3 regions of the Paenibacillus sp. RC84 genome follow, and region 2 is predicted to be linked to each of the others. Evidence: riboswitches for the same ligand, from Rfam matches in the RefSeq annotation. Region 2 holds a riboswitch; each other region holds the start of a gene.
The links. A riboswitch is a leader RNA that binds a small molecule or an ion and turns the genes downstream of it on or off. The one in region 2 is predicted to bind cyclic di-AMP.
Positions count from the first base shown of each region.

Region 1 (3,273 bases), on a different contig from region 2:
AAGCAGGCGAAACCGGACTTCCTCTTCCTCTGGAAGCGGAATGCGGCTTGATCGAGCAGTACTGGCTCTAAATGCTGGAAACACACTCAACATCCAATACAGAATACGCAGCTTGAGAGGGGAAATTCATATGTTTAACTGGTTAAGAACGAACGTTTATGCGGCAGGTCTGATGCTGATCCTCCGCTTCTATCTTGGATACGCATGGATTACGGGAGGATGGCACAAGCTGACAGGCGGGTTTGACGCCACGGGCTTCCTGAAAGGCGCGGTAGCGAAGCCGATTGTCGATAAAGCGACCAATGAGCTGGTCTATCCGACCTTCACCGCATTCCTGGAAAACTTTGCACTGCCGAACGCCAAACTGTTTAACGTACTGATTCCGCTCGGAGAGTTTCTGGTAGGACTGGGTCTTGTCCTCGGCGCACTGACAACGGCGGCAGCATTCTTCGGGGTTCTGATGAACTTCATGTTCCTCTTCGCAGGTACCGTAAGCACTAACCCTTGGATGATCCTGCTCGGTGTTATCGTCATCGCCGCCGGAGCCAACGCCGGCAAGTTCGGAGCCGACTACTACATCCTTCCTTACCTCCGCAAGCTCCTTCGCCATCGCGGAGATCATGGCGCAAACCCTACCCTTGGAGGAGGCAAGACACGCGCCCATATCTGATCGGACTATAAAACGCTCTTCAAAAAAAGCCCCGGGTATCCGGAGCTTTTTTTTGTTAAACGGAGAAAGAATGAGCTTGAATCAGCTTGAAGAAGCAACACTCAAATGAATAGGGTTACATGGCATAGAATGGCAGCGGGCTGTCCTCCGGGGTTGTTTACAGGCCCGATTCGCGGGAGTAACATACTCTCATGGTCCGTCAGATGGGGCTTCGGACACCATGTCCGGATCCCGGAGGCGGCCATACCATCATCTTCATCTGCGCGCTTAATTCTCGTAAGAGAAGCGGGGGACCCACGAACTGGGGTGAATCGGAATGTTTTTTTCCGTAGGGGCCTCTCAAATCCGAACCCGGCAGCTAACCTCGCAAGCGTCATTGGGAGAAAAGGAGTGGAAAAGGAAGAAATGGACCGACGAATTATCCGGATTGAATTGTTTGAATTCGATGTACCCTGCTGTTACCATCATGCCAAAGGAAAGCTCGAGAACTGCAGGTACGGGCTGCTCAAACTCACGGACGAGGGCGGAGAGACAGGCTGGGGAGAATGTTTGATGTCTGTGAACGAGAAGGTTTTCGATCTTGTGAATTGGGCCCGGTTTCTGTACCGCCTTCAAAAAAGCACGCTGGCTCAAGCGCTCGACACTGTCCGCTTGTACCGCGTTCTCTGGGGGAATGTGAAGGCGGATCTGGTGGAAATGGCCTTGTACGATCTGAAGGCCCGATCGCAGGGCAAACCGTTCGTGGACGTTCTCGGAAGCTTCAGCGGCTTCAGCAGCTTCGGAAGCGCCGGACGTTCCGGAAACAGCTCCTTCCGCCTGGAAACGGCCGCTGCCCGGAGTGACGGCAGCGGGACTTGGCCGGACACGGAATCGCACGTTTCTTCTCGCGTCAGGCAGGCTGCGGGCTTCGGCCACGCTGTGGCGGACCGCGAATTTCCGGTAAGCGGGCGCTTCCAAGCCGAGCGGGAACTACACCCCGGCTGCTGCGGCTCTCTGCTGGATGATTTGCGCAACGCGTGCATGCTCCGGCAGGAAGGAATGGCGCTGGCGATGCATAAAGATTATTTGATCGGTCCGGCCTGCTGCTTATGGGAGCATACCGCTGCCGTGCTGGGAGCAAACTGGCTGGAAGAGGGCAGCAGCCCTGAACCGGCGCGCCTTGCCCCGCTGCAGGCTTGCGAGCGGATAGCCGGCACCGGATTTCAGCTGGATCAGCCGGTACTTTTTGAAGAATCCCGCGCTTATTTTGTCGTTTTATAGGACGGAACGTTTGCTTTTGGGGGGGAGTTCGCCTACAATAATACCAGAATTCCCCTGAAAGGAGAGGTTCTTGTGTCTACTAACGAATTGAATAACCAGGAAACATCTAAAAAATCACGTATCGTTGTCATCGGAACCGGTGCCGTAGGTTCCACCACGGCGTACACTCTGCTGCTCAGAGAGCGGATGTCCGAGCTTGTCCTCATCGATTATAATCACGCGAAAGCGAACGGGGACGCACTGGATATGAACCACGGCCTGCCGTTTACGGGCAGGGTAAAAGTATGGGCAGGGGACTATTCCGACTGTGAAGGCGCCGATATTATCATTATTTGTGCGGGCGTCGCGCAAAAGCAAGGGGAGACCCGTCTCGATCTGCTCAAGCGCAACGTCGACATTTTTAACGGCATCGTCGAGAATGTGACGAAGTACAACCAGACAGGCATTATTCTGGTGGCGACCAACCCGGTTGATATCATGTCTTATTTTACATGGAAAAAGTCCGAATGGCCCGTTAACCGTGTCATCGGCTCGGGAACTTTGCTGGACAGCGCGCGTTTCCGCTATTTGATCGGCGAGAAGCTTCAAGTGGACCCGCGCAGCATTCACGCGGCGATTATCGGGGAGCACGGAGACTCGGAAGTGCCTTTGTGGAGCTTGGCTAATTTTGCCGGACTGCCTCTCGAGCTGAATCAAGAGGATAAGGACGAAATTTTCCAAAATACGCGGGACGCGGCTTACCAGATTATTGAGGCGAAGGGATCGACGTATTACGCGATCGCTTTGGCGCTTGACCGGATCTGTACGGCGATTCTGCGCGATGAAGGCGCGGTGCTGAACGTTTCGACGTTTGTTTCCAATTATCACGGGTTGTCCGACGTTTATCTCGGGGTTCCGTGCATTGTGGACCGTACGGGCGTGCGGGAGGTTATCACGCTGCCCTTAAGTGAAGAGGAAGAGAACAATCTGCGCAAATCGGGAGCCAAGATCCGGGAAATGATCGATTCGATTTCGGAACGCCTGTAAGCGCAGAGACATGAACAAGTATAGGGCATGTGAATAAAACGATGAAAAGCGGCTGGATATCAGCCGCTTTTTTGTATGCTGTAAGTGTTTTTTTAAGGGGATATGCGATTTAATTGACAAATTGACTTAACAAAACTTATAATTACTTATAAACGATTATCGTTTTGCATGAATTCACTTAAGGGTGTGCCGATATGTTTCAGGAAGAACGAATCGAAGCGATTATGGAATACTTAAGGGAACATCAGCGGATGGACGTGAAGGAAATCTGCGACAGGTTCGACGTGTCTCGGGACACCGCCCGCAGGGATCTCGTC
Region 1 covers NZ_JBGBYL010000003.1:591,277-594,549, forward strand. The annotation lists gene ABH899_RS10085 (hypothetical protein) at 1-71, shown strand, start outside; gene ABH899_RS10090 (DoxX family protein) at 131-670, shown strand; cyclic di-AMP (ydaO/yuaA leader) riboswitch at 925-1,058, shown strand; gene ABH899_RS10095 (hypothetical protein) at 1,061-1,930, shown strand; gene ABH899_RS10100 (L-lactate dehydrogenase) at 2,018-2,956, shown strand; gene ABH899_RS10105 (DeoR/GlpR family DNA-binding transcription regulator) at 3,151-3,273, shown strand, end outside.
Region 1: another riboswitch for cyclic di-AMP. It lies ahead of ABH899_RS10095 (hypothetical protein); the one in region 2 lies ahead of ABH899_RS26910 (C40 family peptidase).

Region 2 (3,273 bases):
GTTCTTGGTCAGGAACATGGCCGTCACCATCCGCAGCCGGTTCGGCATGTGCCCCGTGGCGTTCAGCTCCGCCATGGCCGCATCCACGACCGGAATGCCGGTCTGCCCCCGGCACCACCGCTCGAAGAGTGTGTCCTCCAGGCCGGAGAAGTCGAATTTCTTCTCGTAGACGAAGAAATCCGGATTATAGACGGCCTGGTACAGGTAGAAGTCGCGCCACGCCAGCTGGCGCGTCCAGGCTTCGTGCCACTCGCTGCCGAGAGCGGCTTCATACGCCCGGCGCACGGAGAGCGCGCCGGTGTTCAGGTGGCGGCTGATCCCGCTGGTCGTCTCGAAGGCGTACCGGTCTCTTTGCGCTTCATAAGCGCGGAGACCTCCTTCGAGAAAACCGCTCAGAGTCTGAGCGGGATCAGGCGCCGTGCCTGCCGCTTCCGGGTCCAGCGGAAGCGGAAACCGGGCGGACCAGGCTTCGCGGTCCGGCAGCGGCCGTGTCTGCAAATCGCGCACGGTGACGGGCGACGACGGCCGGAAAAAAAGATGCATATAAGAATTCCATTTTTTATAAAAAGGGGTAAATACCTGGTAAGGGGCGCTGCGCTTCGCGAAGTGCTGGAAGTCTCCGAAATCGGCGAGCGTATAGTCGATCAGTGTGGTAACCGGAACGCCGCGGGCGGAAGCTGAAACCTTCAGTTTGCAGTCACGTACTAATGCGTAGGGCGTAACGTCGCCGTGCAGGACGATTTCTTCAATCGGCAGCTCGGCCAGCAGCTGATCGACCACGGCATGAGGCTCGCCGGCAAGCACTTCCAGATGAGCGCCGGCTCTCCGGTATTCGCGGATGAGCCTGGAGACGTGACGGAGGAAGTTGACTCCGCTGTGTTCCCGGTCCCGGCCGTCGCGCAGAAGGAAGGGGTCCAGAATCAGGATGTGCAGGCTTGGACGCCCCAAGCTGTGAATGTAATCAAACGCAGTGAGGTCGTCAATCCGCAGATCTTTGCGATGAATAAAAAGGATCATAATGAAGGGACGCTCCTTACTTTTTCGTCTAACTTCATAGTAACAGGAAATCCGGCGCAAATGAAAAGAAGCCCGGCAAGCCAGGCGGCAACCTGGATTACGGGGCTCCCTTTCGGGTATATGCTGCGTTCCATTACGAGTGCGTCTTACTAGTCTGCAGTGATCTTATTAAAAAGGTCATCGCCGATAACGCGGCGTGCAGAAACGTATCGTTTCGCATAGTAAGATTCGCTCAAGTCACTCTTTGTAACACCTTTGTTCGTAGCGGAGTGGGCGAACTTGTTGTTCCCGATGTAAATACCTACATGGGAGATGCCTTTTCCGTCGGTGTTAAAAAATACAAGGTCACCCGGTCTCAGATCGCTTTTCGCAACCGAGGATCCTTGGCCGTTCTGTGCTTTTGAAGTGCGTGCCAGATCAATGCCGAACCGGTCGAATACGTAGGACGTGAAACCCGAGCAATCAAAACCGCTGGTCGATGTGCCCGAATACTTGTAAGGCGTCCCTACCAATCCGTCAATCGTGGAACTGAGCGTCGACTTCGCGGAAGCGCTGCCGATCTCCACACTCAAAAACAGGGTCAAGCTCAAAACAAACAACAAGACTTTCTTCAACTGTGTTGCTCCTTCCTGTGCCTACGAGGTTAGCTGGAGGGTTCGGTAGAAGGTCCCCTATGATCCCTTTGTTGCAAGATCAATTCACCCAGAGTGGATCCCCCGTTCTCTTCCTTTCGTCTAAGAAGAAATTCGGCAATCTTTTTCTGTTCGACACTAAATATTCGCCATAGGTCCAGAAATTCCTTCCAAAAAACTAAAAATAGTTACAAAAAAGTTTCAAAAGCAGTTATTTAGTCGGATTTCAGGGCAAAAAATAGATCAAAAAACCCGCCTTCTTGTATAAAAAGGGCGGGTTTTCCATGTCTTTCAGCTTAGAGGCAATCTAAGTTTTCGGCTGATCCGGAAACTTCACGCGCAGCCCCGGTTTCGTTTCGGCAAGCAGTTTTTCTTGCAGGGCGTTGAGGTCTTCCTGCGTTTTCAGCTCGCCTTTTTTGACGAGGTACTCGATCGTCTTTTGCTGGAGGAGATATTTGGCGTACTGGTTGACGGTTTTAGGATCGGTCCAGTAGGTCGCTTCGGTCAAGCCGGCGCTTTTGTAGAGCATCTCTTTCAACTGAGCCGCTTCGGGACCGGCCGCTTCCAGCGCTTTGCGCTGCTGGTCGATAGCCTGCTTCACTTCGGCTTCTTTGACTTTGACGCCGCGCTTCTGGCCGTAACGGACGAAGAGCTCGTCCTTAAGCATCAGATCGAGAAGCTGATCGTTGGTCAAATTGTTTTGAGCGCCCTGCATTTGAAAGGCCAGGTCGACTTCGGCTTTCATTTTGTCGAAAGCTTGGTTGGAGATGCGGACGTCGTGACCGATCGCCACAACCTCTTTGGCTTTAACGTCGGACTGTCCGTAAAAGAACGACCCGGCGGCGACACAAAGGCCAATTACTGCCGCCACGACGGTGCTTGTCCGTGGGGATATCATCGGTAATGCCTCCTTTTATCTTCTATCTTTCCATGATAGCTGAAAAAAACGCAAATGGAAACTAAAAACCCCCTGGCCGGTGAACGGCAGGGGGAGACGGATATCGCGCCGGAACAATCCGGAAAGAGCACGGTTAAGAAGAGGGTGGCGTTTGTGACTCGTCTGTTTTGCCGCCCGGCTTACGGGCAGAAAAACAGGCCTTTCTAGGTGCGGTAGCTTTCCCAGATTTCACGCTGCGCGGCGATGGACCACATTTTGACGAAGGTGCGGACCAAAGGGTATAACTGGTGGATAATGAGGGCCGTCAGGCCTGCCCATATATAGGAGGCATAAGTCGCCGCGACGGCCAGAAGGAAGCCGAGCAGGACGAGCAGCAGGGCATTGCCCGCGATCCGTAAGCCTTGGCGGAACACGACCGGAAGCACCGAGAGAAGTCCCCGTCGATCCTCGGAGGCCCGGCCGAACTGCAGGAACAGGAAGAGGAGCTGAACAAGCAGGGCATACACGGCATAGAGAGCCGTCCAGGGAAGCATGGACAGAAGGAGCTGCTCGAATCCGTAGGCTTTGTTGAACAAAGCAAGCGCTTTGGGAGCCAGCCAGTAGAGCGGCGCAAGCATCAGGACCGTTTGAAGGAGATAATAGAGGAAGAAGGGCAGCAGCAGCTCGCGGATTCCTTTCATAAACCGGTAGCCCGCATTCATCTGCCGGTGTTCCAGAGAGTACAGC
Region 2 covers NZ_JBGBYL010000015.1:37,297-40,569, forward strand. The annotation lists gene ABH899_RS26905 (cryptochrome/photolyase family protein) at 1-1,017, opposite strand, end outside; gene ABH899_RS26910 (C40 family peptidase) at 1,167-1,631, opposite strand; cyclic di-AMP (ydaO/yuaA leader) riboswitch at 1,635-1,779, opposite strand; gene ABH899_RS26915 (SurA N-terminal domain-containing protein) at 1,957-2,547, opposite strand; gene ABH899_RS26920 (hypothetical protein) at 2,751-3,273, opposite strand, start outside.

Region 3 (3,273 bases), on a different contig from region 2:
TGAAAGCCATTGTTTTGTTTCTCCTTAACCTATCGTGATTTTTCCTTCGGGATAACGGTACAGTTCTTTCTCGGCTTTAGGCTGCAGCGCATACGCCAACGTCAAAGGCCCGAGACGTCCGGCGAACATGGTCAGGGCGATCATAACCTTGCCGAACACGGTAAGCTTCGTGGTCAGCCCCAGGGTGAGTCCTACAGTCCCGAATGCCGAAGTCACTTCATACAAAATCATAAGAAACTCGTGATCTTCCGTCGTAGACAGAAGCATGGTAACGAAAATAACAAGAAAGAGTGCAAACATCGTCAGAGTGATCGCCTTCAGGATGCGTTCCTTGCCGAGACGATTGCGGAAGAAGACGATATCTTCTTTTCCCCGCACCATCGCCACGATTGCCCCGACCAGCATCGTAAACGTAGTCGTCTTGATCCCGCCCCCGGTAGATCCGGGAGAAGCCCCGATAAACATCAGGATGATCATGAAAAATTGAGTGGCTTGGCGGAGAGAAGCGAGATCAAGCGTGTTCGCCCCCGCCGTACGCGGTGTGACCGATTGAAAGAACGAAGCGAGAATCTTGCCGCCGAAGTCCAATGAACCCAGCGTTTTCGAATTGGAATACTCGAAGATAAAAATAACAAGCGCCCCGGTCACGATCAGAATGCTTGTGGCGCTCAGCACCACCTTGGAGTGAAGGGTCAGCCTCTTCGTTTTCCGGTAATCCATCACATCGGACATCACGATAAAACCGATCCCGCCCAGAACGATGAGCGCCATCGTCACTACATTGGTAATAAAATCGTCGGCGTAAGCGGTCAGCGAAGAGAATGGGCCGGTAATGGGACCGAACAGGTCAAACCCGGCATTGTTGAAGAAGGAAACGGCATGCCAGATGCCGTAGTACAACCCCTTCGGAAAACCGAGATCCATCGACCAGCGGGCGGTAAAAAGGACAGCCGCGATTCCTTCGATGCTCAGCGAGTAGATCAGTACTTTCCGGAAAAGGCGGACAATGCCTTCCATGCTGCCCTGGTTCAAGGCTTCCTGAAGCAGCAGCCTTTCGCGGAGCGATATCTTCTTGCGCAGGATGAAGGCAAAAAGCGTCGCCATACTCATGAACCCGAGGCCGCCGATTTGAATCAGCGAAATGATAACAATTTGCCCGAACATCGTAAAATGCGACCCGGTGTCTACCACGACCAGACCTGTTACACAGGTAGCCGAGGTGGCCGTGAAGAGGGCGTCGATGAACGGAAGCGGCAGCCCGTCCGTTGACGAGACCGGCAGCATCAGCAGGCCGGAACCGATGAGGATAATGAGGGCAAATCCGAGAACAAGGATCTGCGGCGGCGTAAATCTCGACTTTTTTAACACATAATTTCCTCCTATATGAAGCACAAAAAAGACACTGGAAACCCACTGCCTTTCGGTTATGGTTCCTGCTGTCGCCTACGAGGTTAGCTGACGGATTCGGATGTACAGGCCACCCTATTTACCCTGCCCTATTCAGGCACAAGCGGTAAAATTCACCCCAATGTATGGTTCCCCCGTTTTCCTGCGGAAATTCGGCGTATGAAGTTGCGCGAAGAAATGAATCATCCGCATTATATATCTGTTATTAAACAAGCACAAAGCCCTTTTAACCGGATTTTACGGGGGGAAACCTGGACAATCTTCCTGCAGCTAACTGGGAGTCACGAATTGGCATCCTTACGCAAACTGTGATACGGTTAAAAAAACGATCGGAGAAGGAGCTGACCATGAAAAAATACGGTCTGGATAAACCGCTGCTGCTGCTCGCCCTGACCGGATTCCTTCTATATGCGGCCGTAGTTTTCATCTATAATACCGGAGCCGCTCCCGCCGGTTCCGATCCTTACGAAACGGCAGCCTCCATTACGAAAGAACAAGCCGCGGAGGCAGCGGTCGCATGGCTGCGGCAAAGGCAGGGCGCCGATACCGTAAACGGTTCCGGCGTCGTTACGGGCGGCGGGGCTCCCGGCACATTCGTCAGCTACCAATCGGAGAAGGAACTCAGCGGTTATCTCACCAAAGAGAAGCTTCAAACGTTGTATGACAAAAGCTACGCCAGCCGGGTGCCCGTCGATTACTATCGGGTAGAAGTCACCGAGGCTTCCCCTTCGGTCCGGAAGTCGATCATCGATATCCATATGACCACGAAAGCCGTCATCGGCTGGTCCGGCCTCGGCGGCGAAGCCCAGGCCGCCGTGTCCGCGGCCGATGCGGAGAAGCTCGCCCGGGAAGCGATAGCGAGGCAGGGCTACGAAGAGGCGGAGTTCGAGCGGATCAGCCCGCCTGCCGCCAAGTCCGGTCTGCTGCTGTTCGAGCGGCGGAAAGAGCCTGTCGGGGACGCTAAGCTGACGATCAGCGTGAAACTGGACGGAACCTCCGTTGCCTCGTTCACCCAATCGTTCCGGCTCCCCGACGCTTTTACGTCTTGGCTGGAACACCAGGAGGATACCGCCTCCATGTGGACCCGCATCAGCTTGTGGGGCAACGGCCTGATGGCCCTGATCGCCCTCGGCTATACCGTCCTTAAATGGAGGACGGTCGATTTTTCCCGGGGCGTCCTGCTAACGGCGGTGTATGCCGTGATCTACGTCATGAACAACATCAACATGTATCCGGCTTATAAAGCCGGCAGTACGCTGACGAGCAGCGGCCAGGAAGCGATGCTTTCGATCGTGCTGATCAACTTCGTGACGCTGCTGATGGCCGCAGCCGTCTACTTCTCTTTCACAGCGGGCGATGCCCTGTGGAGACGCGAAGGAAAGTCCGTCATGCCCCGCTGGCGCGACGCCGACTTCGGCTCGCGCGTAACCCGCAGCATGGCGCAGGGCTATCTGCTCTGCCTGTTCCTGCTCGGCCTCCAGCAGGTGCTGTTCCTTGTGGCGGAGAAAGGCTTCGGCGTCTGGTCGGTGAACGACCCGATGTCGTCTCCCCGCAACATGCTGCAGCCCGCTTTGCTTCCGCTGATGGCTTGGGCGGCGGGCATCTCCGAGGAGGCCACCTTCCGGCTGCTCGGCATCGCCCTGTTCAGCAGGCTGCTCCGGTTCAAATGGCTGGCCGTGCTTCTGCCCAGCCTCATCTGGGCGGCGGGACACACCGCCTACCCGATCTACCCGGTGTACACCCGGCTGATCGAGGTAACGGTGCTCGGCCTCGTGTTCGGCTACGCCTTCCTGCGGTACGGCTTCCTGACCGCCCTGTTCGCCCATACGGCCATGGACAGCATCCTTATGGGCTTGTCCCTTCTCA
Region 3 covers NZ_JBGBYL010000011.1:125,504-128,776, reverse strand. The annotation lists gene ABH899_RS23790 (potassium channel family protein) at 1-10, opposite strand, end outside; gene ABH899_RS23785 (TrkH family potassium uptake protein) at 25-1,368, opposite strand; cyclic di-AMP (ydaO/yuaA leader) riboswitch at 1,426-1,575, opposite strand; gene ABH899_RS23780 (CPBP family intramembrane glutamic endopeptidase) at 1,755-3,273, shown strand, end outside.
Region 3: another riboswitch for cyclic di-AMP. It lies ahead of ABH899_RS23785 (TrkH family potassium uptake protein); the one in region 2 lies ahead of ABH899_RS26910 (C40 family peptidase).